Regions from separate parts of the Paenibacillus allorhizosphaerae genome, predicted to be linked through region 2. Evidence: a T-box and tRNA genes for the amino acid it is inferred to sense, from the RefSeq annotation. Region 2 holds a T-box; the other holds one or more tRNA genes.

Region 1 (6,085 bases), on a different contig from region 2:
CGGGCAAGCGTGGCCAAGGAAAAGGGACTCGAACCGCTTGCGGATTGGATGTTGAAGCAGCCGAAGCAGGGCGATGTAATGGCGGAAGCCGGCAAATATGTGAGCGAAGACAAAGGCGTTGGCTCTGCCGAGGAAGCGGTACAGGGCGCGATGGATATTATCGCGGAGCAGATCGCCGACGACGCAAAGGTGAGAGCTTGGGTACGCCGCCAAACATACGAGCAAGGCATCCTTCGCACGGAGGCTAAAAATGCGGATCAAGAGTCCGTGTACGAGATGTATTATGCATATCAGGAGCCGGTCCGCAAGCTGCCGCCGCATCGCATATTGGCGATTAACCGCGGGGAGCGGGAAGAGGTGCTGAAAGTGTACCTCGAAGTTCCGACAGAACGAATCCATGACTACATCGCAAAGCAGTATATAAAAGGCCCGTCCGTCGTGCGCGAGACGCTGATAGCTGTGATTGAGGATGCTTACAAGCGGCTGATCGCTTCGTCCATCGAACGCGAGGTTCGGAATGAAATGACGGAGAAAGCCGAGGAGAAGGCGATCGAAGTATTCGCCGAAAATCTTCGCAACCTGCTGCTGCAGCCCCCAGTCAAAGGGAAAGTGGTACTGGGCGTAGACCCGGCCTACCGGACAGGCTGTAAGCTCGCGGTCGTGGACGATACGGGCAAAATGCTGGAAATCGCCGTCACGTATCCGACGCCGCCGAATAATAAGGTTGCGGAAGCGAAAGCGGCTTTTAAAAAATTGATCGATAAATATAGCGTCGAGCTGATCGTTATCGGTAACGGTACGGCGTCGCGTGAGACGGAGCAGTTTGTTGCGGAGCTGATCGGTGAGGTGAAATCACGCAAGCTGCAATATTTGATCGTGAACGAGGCGGGTGCGAGCGTGTATTCCGCATCGAAGCTTGCCCAGACCGAGTTCCCCGAGCTGGATGTAGCTGAGCGAAGTGCGATCTCCATCGCGCGCAGGCTCCAAGATCCGCTGGCCGAGCTGGTAAAGATCGAGCCGAAGGCGATCGGAGTAGGCCAGTACCAGCACGACGTCACGCAAAAAAGGCTCGAGGAGAGCCTCAAGTTTGTCGTAGAGTCTGCGGTAAACCATGTCGGTGTGGACGTAAACACAGCTTCGCCGTCGCTTCTTTCCTATGTTTCGGGGATTAATAGCACCCTGGCTAAAAACATCGTGAAATACCGCGACGAAAACGGGAAATTCGAGCGCAGGGCTCAGCTGCAAAAGGTGCCGCGGCTAGGGGCGAAAGCGTTCGAGCAATGCGCAGGCTTTCTGCGGATCGGCGAAGGGAACAGTCCGCTGGATAATACGCCGATTCATCCGGAGTCTTACGACGTGGTGGACAAGCTGTTTTGCGAGCTGAAGCTCGAGCTGTCCCAGCTCGGCAGCGCGCAGCTGAAGGAAATGCTGCAGCGGCTTGAGCCGGAGGAACTCGCGCCGAAGCTGGGCGTTGGCGTGCCGACGCTTCGCGATATTCTGGATTCGCTGCAGCGGCCGGGACGCGATCCGAGGGAAGACGTGCCAGCGCCGATATTCCGTACGGATGTGCTCCAAATCGAGGATTTGTCTCCGGGCATGGAGCTTAAGGGCACCGTTCGCAATGTCATTGACTTCGGCGCTTTCGTCGACATCGGGATTAAGAACGATGGGCTGGTGCATATTTCACAGCTTAGCGATTCTTACGTGAAACATCCGATGGATGTCGTTTCCGTCGGTGATGTCGTTACGGTGTGGGTGCTCAATGTTGATTTGAAGAAAGGCCGCGTAGGGCTTACGATGAAAAAGCCCTCCTAACGCATAAAAATAGAGCATGCGCCGGCGCAGGAAAAGCACTGCCCTTCTTGCGACGCGCTGATGCTCTATTCGTTTTTTTATGATTACAATTCAGATGTCGACGATTCGCCGTCGCTTTTTCTCGTCCGGTAAAAAAACCAGCAATCGTTAAGCAGTCGGATTTGCCGGCGGTTTTTATTGTAAAACGCTCGCATTAACTGGTTGCAAAGCCATTGTGGCAAGACGATCAGTCCCTTCCGTTCTAGCTGCCTTCTCTTTGGTATAACATATGGGCGGCAGAAGATAACGGTGCAGGTCCCAAACGGTATGGTTTGCTTGCAAAATCAATCGATTGCTCCTAATGGAATAGAGGCAGCTTACGCGAATTCTTCCTCGTCCTCATACCACTGCTCCAGCTGTGCTTGAAGCGCGCGGATTTCCGTGAGCAAGGAGACGAGCGGGTATTCTTTTTCCTGAATCGAAGCAAACGTTTGCTCCAACCGGTTGATGTATTCCAACCCGTTGTGAAGCTTGTAATCCGGATGTACGATCTCCAGGTTGTCGAATTCCGCAATGAAGCTGGGCAGCGCTGGCACACTGCTTGCGGTCAACTTGCTTACTTCTTTATGAAGACGCTGATTCAGGGCAGCCAACTGGTACATATGGGAAGCGGGCATTTCCACAAATTCAATCGTCTCACTTTGTTTGAGCAATGCATACTTTTTAGACATGGTTGGAAAAGCTCCTCTCATAAGGGGAAAAGTGTCTTAGAACGTCCGATATTGATGATTCCTACTTGACAGTGTAGCCTAAGCAGTGGTTACAATTCAAGTGAGAACATTAGAGAGATACTAGAAAACCAAGGGTGGGAGAGCTGATGGATGACCGACAGCTGCAGCTGTGGGTGGAGCAAATCTCGCTGTCGTCGTTTGGACGTCCTTTCGTACATCGGGCGAGGTTTAATCGAAGGCTTCGTTCGACAGGGGGGCGATATTTTACCCGGACGCACGATATCGAGATCAGTTGGCTGCAATATGAACAGTTTGGGGCAGCCGATGTGGAGAAAATCATTAAGCACGAGCTGTGTCATTACCACTTGCATTTGCTCAAGCAGGGGTACCAGCACCGGGATGAAGATTTTAAGCGGCTGCTCGACCAAGTGGGCGGGACGCGGTACTGCAAATCGCTTCCGTCGTCGCTTCAGCGCAAGGAGCCGTATCGCTACAAGCTGGTATGCGTGAACTGCCGTGCTGAATATATGCGCAAACGGAAGGCCGATCCAAGGAAATATGTGTGCGGTTATTGCAAGGGCAAATTGAAGCTGCATCAACTTGACTTGAAGAAACATTCATGATAAATTAAAGATTGTCATTCCCTGATAGCTCAGTTGGTAGAGCACTCGACTGTTAATCGAGTTGTCACAGGTTCGAGTCCTGTTCGGGGAGCCATTTTTTCTTGGAGAGATACCCAAGTGGCTCAAGGGGACCCTCTGCTAAGGGGTTAGACTGCGTAAGTGGTGCGAGGGTTCGAATCCCTCTCTCTCCGTATATAACAAAGGAACCGCCGAAAGGCGGTTTTTTTGTTATATACGGGAGTAAAAGAGGGGTTTGAACCCGAGAAGAGGGGGCGTCGGAGCAGTGAGTAGATGCTGCGGAGTCTCGCGAGCGAAGCGCGAGTATCCCTCTCTCTCCGTATAATAAAGAAACCGCCGAAAGGCGTTTTTTTTGTTGTATACAGGAGTAAGAGGGTAAGAGAGGGGGGCAAGTATAAATCCGTACTTCGTATTTCGATTTCAAAAAAAATAGAAAAAAGGGTTGTCAATCCGTGTCGACTCCGATATAATAACACTTGCCGCTCAAAAAGACGGCGTTTATAACAAGCGTGGCCCGTTGGTCAAGGGGTTAAGACACCTCCCTTTCACGGAGGTAACAGGGGTTCGAATCCCCTACGGGTCATTATAAAAAGCAGGGGATGAGAACCCGAAGGGTTCGTCGGAGCTTGGCTTCAGAAGCGTAAGCTGCGCAGTCTCGGAGTGAAACGGAGAGTATCCCCTACGGGTCATTACAAAAGCAGGGGATGAGAACCCGACGGGTTCGTCGGAGCTTGGCTTCGGAAGCGTAAGCTGCCCAGTCTCAGCCTCCTGCTATTTTTAATACGCGGTTGTGGTGGAATGGCAGACACGCTATCTTGAGGGGGTAGTGGGCGTACGCTCGTGGAGGTTCGAGTCCTCTCAACCGCATAGATTGTTTTTTGGGAAAGCCCGCGCGAGCGGGCTTTTTTACTGTTTGTCGAACAAGGTACCTGCATAGCTGGACCGTCCTGCGATCACGCAATAGCCGCGGGAAGCCTACCGCCCCGAATCGATCAGTTCCGCTTCAACTCTCCTTACCGGTGCCCGACCTGACATTTTGCAAAATACATTATGACATTCCCTTTTATACCAATTCGAGGTAATCTAAAAGTAATCGAAAGAAGCATGCACACAAATCCAGGAAACCGGGGAGTTGTTCGAATGAAGCGGCCGAATATTTTGTTAATCACGAGCGATCAGCAGCACTGGAACACGATCGGGGCTTTCAATCCGGAGTTACGCACGCCTAGCTTGGACCGGCTGGCTAAGGAAGGGACGACCTTTACCCGCGCCTATTGTCCGAATCCGACCTGTACGCCAACGCGGGCGTCCATCATAACAGGGATGTACCCGAGCCAGCATGGCGCCTGGACGCTTGGGACGAAGCTGCTGGAAGACCGTCATACGGTCGGAGAAGATTTCGCAGCAGCAGGCTATAAGACGGCGTTGATCGGGAAGGCGCATTTTCAGCCGCTGAAAGAAACGGAGCAATATTCATCGCTGGAATCGTATCCGGTCTTGCAGGATTTGGACTTTTGGCGGACGTTCCACGGTCCGTTTTACGGCTTCGACCATGTCGAGCTCGCGCGCAATCATGCGAACGAAGCTCATGTCGGCCAGCACTACGCCGTTTGGATGGAGGAGAAGGGCTGCAGCAACTGGCGGGATTATTTTTTGCCGCCGACCGGTACGATGGATAAGAAAATACGGCATAAATGGCCGATTCCGGAACAATACCATTACGATACGTGGATTGCCGAGCGGACGAATGCGCTGCTGGAACAATATAAGGAAGAGGATCAGCCGTTTTTCCTTTGGTCGAGTTTCTTTGATCCGCATCCGGACTATTTGGTGCCGGAGCCGTGGGATACGATGTACGACCCGGAGAAGCTCTCGATCCCGGCAATCACGCCGGGGGAACACGATCGCAATCCGCCGCATTTCGGAATGACGCAGCAGGAAAAGCCGGACTTCAGCCATTTGCGGGAGAGCGGCTTCGGCGTGCACGGCTACCGCTCGCATTTGATGCCGGAGGCCGAACGGAAGCGGATTGTAGCAACCTATTATGCGATGATCAGTCTGATGGATAAATATATCGGCAAAATACTCGACAAGCTAGACGAGCTCGGCTTGGCGGACAATACGGTGGTCATCTTCACAACCGACCACGGTCATTTCTTCGGTCAGCACGGGCTTCAGCATAAGGGCGGATTCCACTATGAGGACTTGATTAAGCTGCCGTTCCTCGTGCGCTATCCGGGGCATGTGCCGGAAGGGAAGCGAACTGCCGCTATACAGTCGCTTGTTGATTTGGCACCGACGATGCTGAGCTTTTGCGGGATCGATGTGCCGGCTGCGATGACCGGTGTAGATCAAAGCGCCGTCTGGACAGGGGAGCGGGAGCGGGCTCGCGACCACGCGATATGCGAGTTCCGGCATGAGCCGACGACCATCCATCAGAAGACGTATGTGGATGAGCGTTATAAAATCACGGTGTACTACAACCAAACATACGGCGAAATATTCGATCTTCAGGAGGACCCGGGCGAGCTTCGCAATCTGTGGGACGATCCGGAACATGCCTCTTTAAAAGCGGAACTGCTGCTCAAATACGTTTGGGCGGAGCTCGGCAAAGAACCGCTGGCAATGCCGCGGATATGGCATGCTTGAACGAACGGCCAAAAAGGAAGAAGCACAAGAGCTTCTTCCTTTTTGTTAAACTTTTCGCGGCAGGATGGTAAAGCCGAAGGACATGAGCCTCCGTTAAAATAAATGATTTTCATCGAAGCGCATTCCCAACCGTTCATCAATTTTAGAAGCTATCGATCCAGAACGTGTTACTGCTTTGCGCGGTGCCGCCACCACATTCCTGCACATTCCGGTACGACGCTCCACCGGTTGTGCCGTACCACTTCCGCAAGCGTATCCCCAAAGAAGAAG
Region 2 (6,085 bases):
CTATATGAAAGTGACAAAGACGGGATATTTATTAAAAACTCAAGAAATATCTATGAATTGATCGTTCGGCGCCTTTCCGGACACGATTGGCATTGTGACCATAGGTATACATTTCGATGGAGTTACCTATAGTTATTCGTCCGGAGTAAGCGAATGACTTGAGGAGTAAAGCCAGATGATTGTCGATATCGATGGCGCCAGCAAAGCTTTTGAAATTGCTGATCCTGAAGAAATTATGATTAATATGATTAAATATTAATCAAGTGTATAATCGATCCTTTATTGACGATTCTTATCTTTCTAATAAACGAACCGATTCAAGAGGTTATTAAATAATGAGTAGCGGGCTGCCGGTCCGACTGTGCAAAATTACCGAATCAATGTGCAAAGATCAATGCAAAAAGAGCGATGAATTCTACAAAGCTTTCTCCTGTGCTCCACGATATGATAGCGGTAAGAAAGCGGAATGGATACGCTTCTCGCCAATTACAGCAGCCCGCTTACGAATCATAATCGAGGAGGGCAGGTAATGAGTGAACAGATGGGCAACGGGATGATAAGCCGGAGGAAGCTGCTGAAGTCGATGGGGGCTGCCGGGGCGGCGGCGGTTATGTTCGGCACGATGGTGAACGTTACAAACGGCAAGGACGATACATCCGTGACGGATTCGGTATACGGCAAGGACGGGAAAAAAAAGCCGTTGAATGTCGCGGACCTCGCCTGCGTCGTCTCCACGACGATCGAGGAACTACGGGCGTTGACCGATCTGAATGCAGACAGTGCCTATTTGGTGACGAACGCAGGGCAAGAAGGTCACTACGTCTACGATCCGGCAGATACAACCTCGACCGATAATATCGGCCTCATTGTCGTTTCGACGGGTGGAGCGCGGTTTAAGCGTCTGTTGGAGACGCCATACCTGAATGTGAAGTGGTTCGGCGCGAAGGGCGACGGCGTTACGGACGATATGGCCGCAATCCAGCGGACCCTTGATGCCGCTTCGGCCAGAGGCGGCGGAACCGTATTCATTCCGAATGGGACGTACATCGTATCGCCTTCCGGTCAGAACCGGCTCTTTTTGCGCAACAACGTCAATTTGCTGGGAGAAGGCACCAGCACTGTGATCAAAGTGAAAGACAACGCCGGAGACTACGGCATGATCTTCGGCGCCAACTCCTCGACGCCTCTCCGCGACGTCCGCATCTCCCATTTGCGCGTCGACCAGAACCCGCAAAACAATCTGACTTGCAACATCGATTCCTCGAGGACGGACTCGTATTATTGGCAGTTCGCAATCGCCCTGTACAATTATGAGAACATCGTCATCGATAACGTTACGTTCGACCCCACCTGCGGCAAAAACACCATCACACTAAACAAAATTACAGCAAAGAACGCCATCATCACAAACTGCCGCTTTAATTTTGTCCGGGCAAAAGGCGATCCCGATTACGACAACTCGGCTATCTACCTGAACGGGCGAAGCCACACCGTATCGAATTGCCTGTTTTATTCCGACCCGAGTCAAAAGGCGAGAGGCGCGATTGAAACGCATGCAGGCACAAGCGTCATCTCCAATAATATCAGCGACGGCTATTATACAGGCATCAATCTGCAATCGAGCGAATCCAGCGGCGAGCATTGCGATATGACGGTCACGAACAATACGATCAGCAACGCAAACCAAGGCATCCAGTTCGGTCCCCGACTGCAGCATGGAATTAAAAATGTTGTGATCTCGAACAATACGATCCATCTGATCAATACCGTGCACCTGCGTACGCTTACGACCGGCATCTCGACCGCTGGCAGCTCGGAAGACGTAGGCCCCCACGAAAATATTACGATTACCGGTAATACGATCGTTTTCGAAGAGGAGTTCACCCGCCGCTCGTCATTAAACGAAGGGGCATACGGCATCAGCTTGTACCGGAATTGTAATTATACGAATGTCGTCATCAGCGACAACCTCATCCGCAATGCGCCGGTGACCGGAATACGGGTTGGCAGCACCGCTAAGGTAGGGGTGTCGACGAATATCAAGATTAGCGGCAACATGATCGTCAATGCGGGCCATTATCCAGCAACCTCAGAGCTGTACCGAGCGGGAATTCTGCTGCGGTCAACGGTGAACGGGGCGGACATCTCCGGTAATTACATCTCCGATACATACGATGAGGCGAAGGGGTTGTTCTCGATCCGGGTCAACGATTTCGACGGCACATTCACGAACGTTTCGGTAAAAAACAACTTGATCACCACGAAGCAAGGCGGCCTCTGGTTTAGCGTAAGCCCGTCGGTCCAGATGGACGCTCCGCCGGCCAAAACCGTCACGACGTTCCCGCCGACTTCCGGTACGTATATACAAGGCGAGATCGTGCTCGTCACGGGACTGAGCGTCGATGCCGGCAAAACCCCGGCCGGCTTCAAAGTCACGTCGACAGGGAGCGCTGGAACGCTGACCAGCGTGACTGGGACGGGTACCAGCGGCACGCCATACCTTGTTGTGAACGACGTATCCCAACTGCAGCCGGAGCAGTGGATCCGCATCGAGCAGGGCAATCAGCTTCGGCGGATCGTGCGGATCTCGGGCAATCAGCTGCGGTTGAACGCGAACTTGACGGCAGCCGCGACTTCGAGTCCCGTTGCTTTCGCCGCCCCGGGCTATCTGGCCTTCGGCAGCATAGGCAAACTGCCTGCCGTTCCCGATACAAGCGGTTCCAATCTGGAACAACTGGAGTTGGAAGTGAACCAGTTAAAGCAAAGGATGCGCGACTACGGCATGATCTTCTGAGCCGCGAGTAGCGTTTCCATAATTATCATGTGGCCGATCTCGTATTCATAAAATATGATGAATTAGGAGGAAACGAGGGAGGCGCCAAAATGATGATTTATCATTAGGGATCAGCCCCTTGACTCCGTTTCTCCAATATGATAATGTTTCAATAATTTACTATTGAATATTGGATACTGCGTTGAAGAGGAACAGTAATTAAGTACTTGGATTACAGAGAGCCCATGATGCTGGGAAATGGGTATCCGAGCTTAATGAAAGAAGCCTTGGAGCAACGGGCCGAAAGAAGGAGTACGCCCGGCGGGTCTTCCCGTTACAGAAGCAGCGTTAGAAGTTTGACGTGATGAAGTGGGTTGAATAACCAAACCAGGTGGTACCGCGGAAGCAGAGCCTTTCGTCCTTGTGAAGAGGACGGGAGGCTTTTTGAGTTTCATAATACCCGAAAGGATGATGCAGGATGAGAACCGATACTGAATTTGTTGCAAACTTACTATTTCCCGAAGTAGAGCTTCCCCCCGAGGATATTTTTCGCAGGTTCCCGCAAAGAAAGAGGACCGCATCTGCAAAAGTTACAAGGTTCGCTCCGAGTCCTACCGGGTTACTTACGATTGGCGGGTTGTATGCGACATTTATTTCGGAAAGAATGGCGCATCAGTCTGAAGGCATATTTTATGTACGGATTGAAGATACGGACAAAAAACGCGAAGTAGCAGGCAGCGTCGAAGAAATTTTGCGATCCTTGGAATATGTTGGCCTTCGCATAGATGAAGGCATGATCGGCATAGGTGCCGAAACGGGCGCTTACGGACCGTACAATCAAAGTTCCAGAACTGCGATTTATAACGTATTCATTAAACATTTGCTCAAACAAGGCCTTGCTTATCCGTGTTTCTGCGACGAGAATGAATTGCATACCATCAGAGAAGCGCAACGATCCGTCAACGCAACGACCGGTTATTACGGAAAATGGGCTGTACACCGATCGTTTACGCTTCCGCAAATCAAGCAAGAGCTGGACAAAGGAAAACCATATGTTATTCGGTTAAAATCTCCGGGTTCGGCTGATCGAAGAATCACATATCGGGATCTCATTAAAGGCGAAATTGAACTGCCTGAGAATGATCAGGACGTTGTCATCATGAAATCCGACGGCATTCCGACTTATCATTTTGCCCATGCGGTAGACGATTGCCTGATGGGTACGACTCACGTGATTCGTGGAGATGAATGGATCGCGTCCGTCCCAATCCACTTGCAGCTGTTTGATGTTCTTGGTTTCACTCCGCCGGAATATGGGCATTTGGCTCCGATTATGAAAATGGAAGGCAGCACGAAACGCAAATTCAGCAAGCGTAAAGATCCGGATGCAGCGGTACGGTTTTACCGGGAGCAGGGGTATCCGGGACTGGCGATATCGGAATATTTCATGACGCTCATCAATTCGAATTATGAAGAGTGGAGAATGAGCAATCGAGCGGCGTCGTATACCGGCTATACGATCGACATGAACAAAATGAATGCGAGCGGGGCCTTATTCGATTTTAATAAGCTGAATGATATTGCGAAAAATACGATTGCCGGACTTTCTTCGCAGGAAGTCTACAGGCAGGCCTGCCATTGGGCTGAACGATATGATCGCGAGCTGCACGTGCGACTCATCACGCATCCCGATTATTCCATGCAAATTTTCAACATAGGCAGGAATTCGGATAAGCCAAGGAAAGATTTGGCAAAATGGTCGGATGTCCCATCGATGATCGATTACTTTTTTGACGATAGCTATGCCCGAGTGATGCGCGTTGCATGGGAAACGCTGCTTGCAACCTGGAATGCTGAAGAAGCCAATCTAATTCTCGAGCGCTACGAAGCTGTATTCTGTGTCGACGATGACAAAGACGCCTGGTTCGCCAAACTGAGAACGGTAGCGGAGAACCACGGATTCGCGAGTAATGCCAAGAGCTATAAGAACAATCCATCCCGATACAAAGGACATGTGGGGGATGTCGCGATGCTCCTTAGAATCGCTTTGACCGGCAGGACCCATACACCGGATTTGTATGAAATTATGCTGGTGATGGGGGAAGACCGGGTTCGTGGCCGACTGAAATCATTCGCCGCAATGACGATTTGAAGGGGGCACCCATTTTCTGTAGAAAGGGAAATCTTTGTGCAGACGCGGCTATTCAAGGACCTCTTCCAGAATCGATCTGGGGGAGGTCTTTTTGTGAAACATCCGTACCGGCGATTTCCAGACGGTTGATCTTAAAAATCAGGGCATCGCCCGGGCTGTCAGGTGATATCTTAATTTCGGATAGCCCATCTTAAAAACGGATTACGGCAAAAGTTAACCACGGCTTATGAAGTTAAAATCGAATTATTTCGCTCGCGCTACAACTTGTGTTAAATAGAAAGTAGCGAAATCGACCCGCGCTCCCTCTAATATGCCACACTTTCACCAACAAGCTAAGCAGCTTCGCTCCGGCCGTTCTGAATCGTTTCGCCGGAGCCGGGCATTTCGCTAAGCAGAGTTTCATTTAAAGGAGGAAAAAAGGGGTATGAACCATGAAAAGCGGAAACGATGGTTAGCCGCAGGGACGACGGCGCTGCTGTCGGTCTCGATCATTACAGGGTGCAATTCGAGTACGGGGAAACAGACGACAGATAAGCAGCAAACCGGAGAGCCCCCGAAATTGCAAACGCTTACGTATTGGGTGGGCCTCGCCAGTAATGTTGCGGCTACGCTGAAAAGCTTTGGGGAAATGACGGTTTATCAGGAGCTGCAGAAACGAACCGGAACGAATGTACAGTTCCAGCATCCGCCGGTAGGGCAGGAGAAGGATCAATTCAATCTGATGATTACCGGGAACAAGCTGCCGGATGTTATCGAATATGGCTGGACGGGGTATCCGGGCGGTCCGGAGAAAGCGATCAAAGACGGAAAGATCATTAAACTCAACGATATAATCGCTAAGAATGCGCCGAATTTAAAGAAAATACTGGATTCGAACCCGGATTGGAAAAAGCAGATCGTCACCGACGAAGGCAGTATTTACGGATTCCCGTTCCTGCGCGGCGACGATTATTTGCTGGTCAGCAACGGGATCGCTCTCCGTAAAGACTGGCTTGATAAACTGAACATGAAAATGCCGGAAACGCTTGACGATTGGCATACCGTGCTGACGGCGATCAAGAAGAGCGACCTTAACGGGAACGGCAAACCGGATGAAATTCCGCTTCTGATCGGCAAAGGCGATATGGGGGGAGCGATTCCGTTTCTCGGATCGTTCGGCG

What was found. A T-box is a leader RNA that pairs with one kind of tRNA and senses whether it is charged. The one in region 2 lies ahead of gltX (glutamate--tRNA ligase), so its partner is inferred to be a tRNA-Glu.
Region 1: it encodes a tRNA-Glu, which carries the amino acid that the T-box ahead of gltX (glutamate--tRNA ligase) is inferred to sense. The anticodon was not compared.

The regions. Positions count from the first base shown of each region.
Region 1 covers NZ_JBHSRV010000007.1:260,055-266,139, reverse strand. The annotation lists gene ACFQI7_RS24455 (Tex family protein) at 1-1,815, shown strand, start outside; gene cmpA (cortex morphogenetic protein CmpA) at 1,899-2,036, opposite strand; gene ACFQI7_RS24445 (hydrolase/acyltransferase) at 2,172-2,525, opposite strand; gene ACFQI7_RS24440 (SprT family protein) at 2,672-3,148, shown strand; tRNA gene ACFQI7_RS24435 (tRNA-Asn) at 3,167-3,242, shown strand; tRNA gene ACFQI7_RS24430 (tRNA-Ser) at 3,252-3,339, shown strand; tRNA gene ACFQI7_RS24425 (tRNA-Glu) at 3,678-3,749, shown strand; tRNA gene ACFQI7_RS24420 (tRNA-Leu) at 3,951-4,033, shown strand; gene ACFQI7_RS24415 (sulfatase family protein) at 4,307-5,815, shown strand; gene ACFQI7_RS24410 (class I SAM-dependent methyltransferase) at 5,983-6,085, opposite strand, start outside.
Region 2 covers NZ_JBHSRV010000001.1:153,454-159,538, reverse strand. The annotation lists gene ACFQI7_RS00625 (sulfatase-like hydrolase/transferase) at 1-61, shown strand, start outside; gene ACFQI7_RS00620 (glycosyl hydrolase family 28-related protein) at 530-2,794, shown strand; T-box leader at 2,967-3,199, shown strand; gene gltX (glutamate--tRNA ligase) at 3,252-4,925, shown strand; gene ACFQI7_RS00610 (extracellular solute-binding protein) at 5,350-6,085, shown strand, end outside.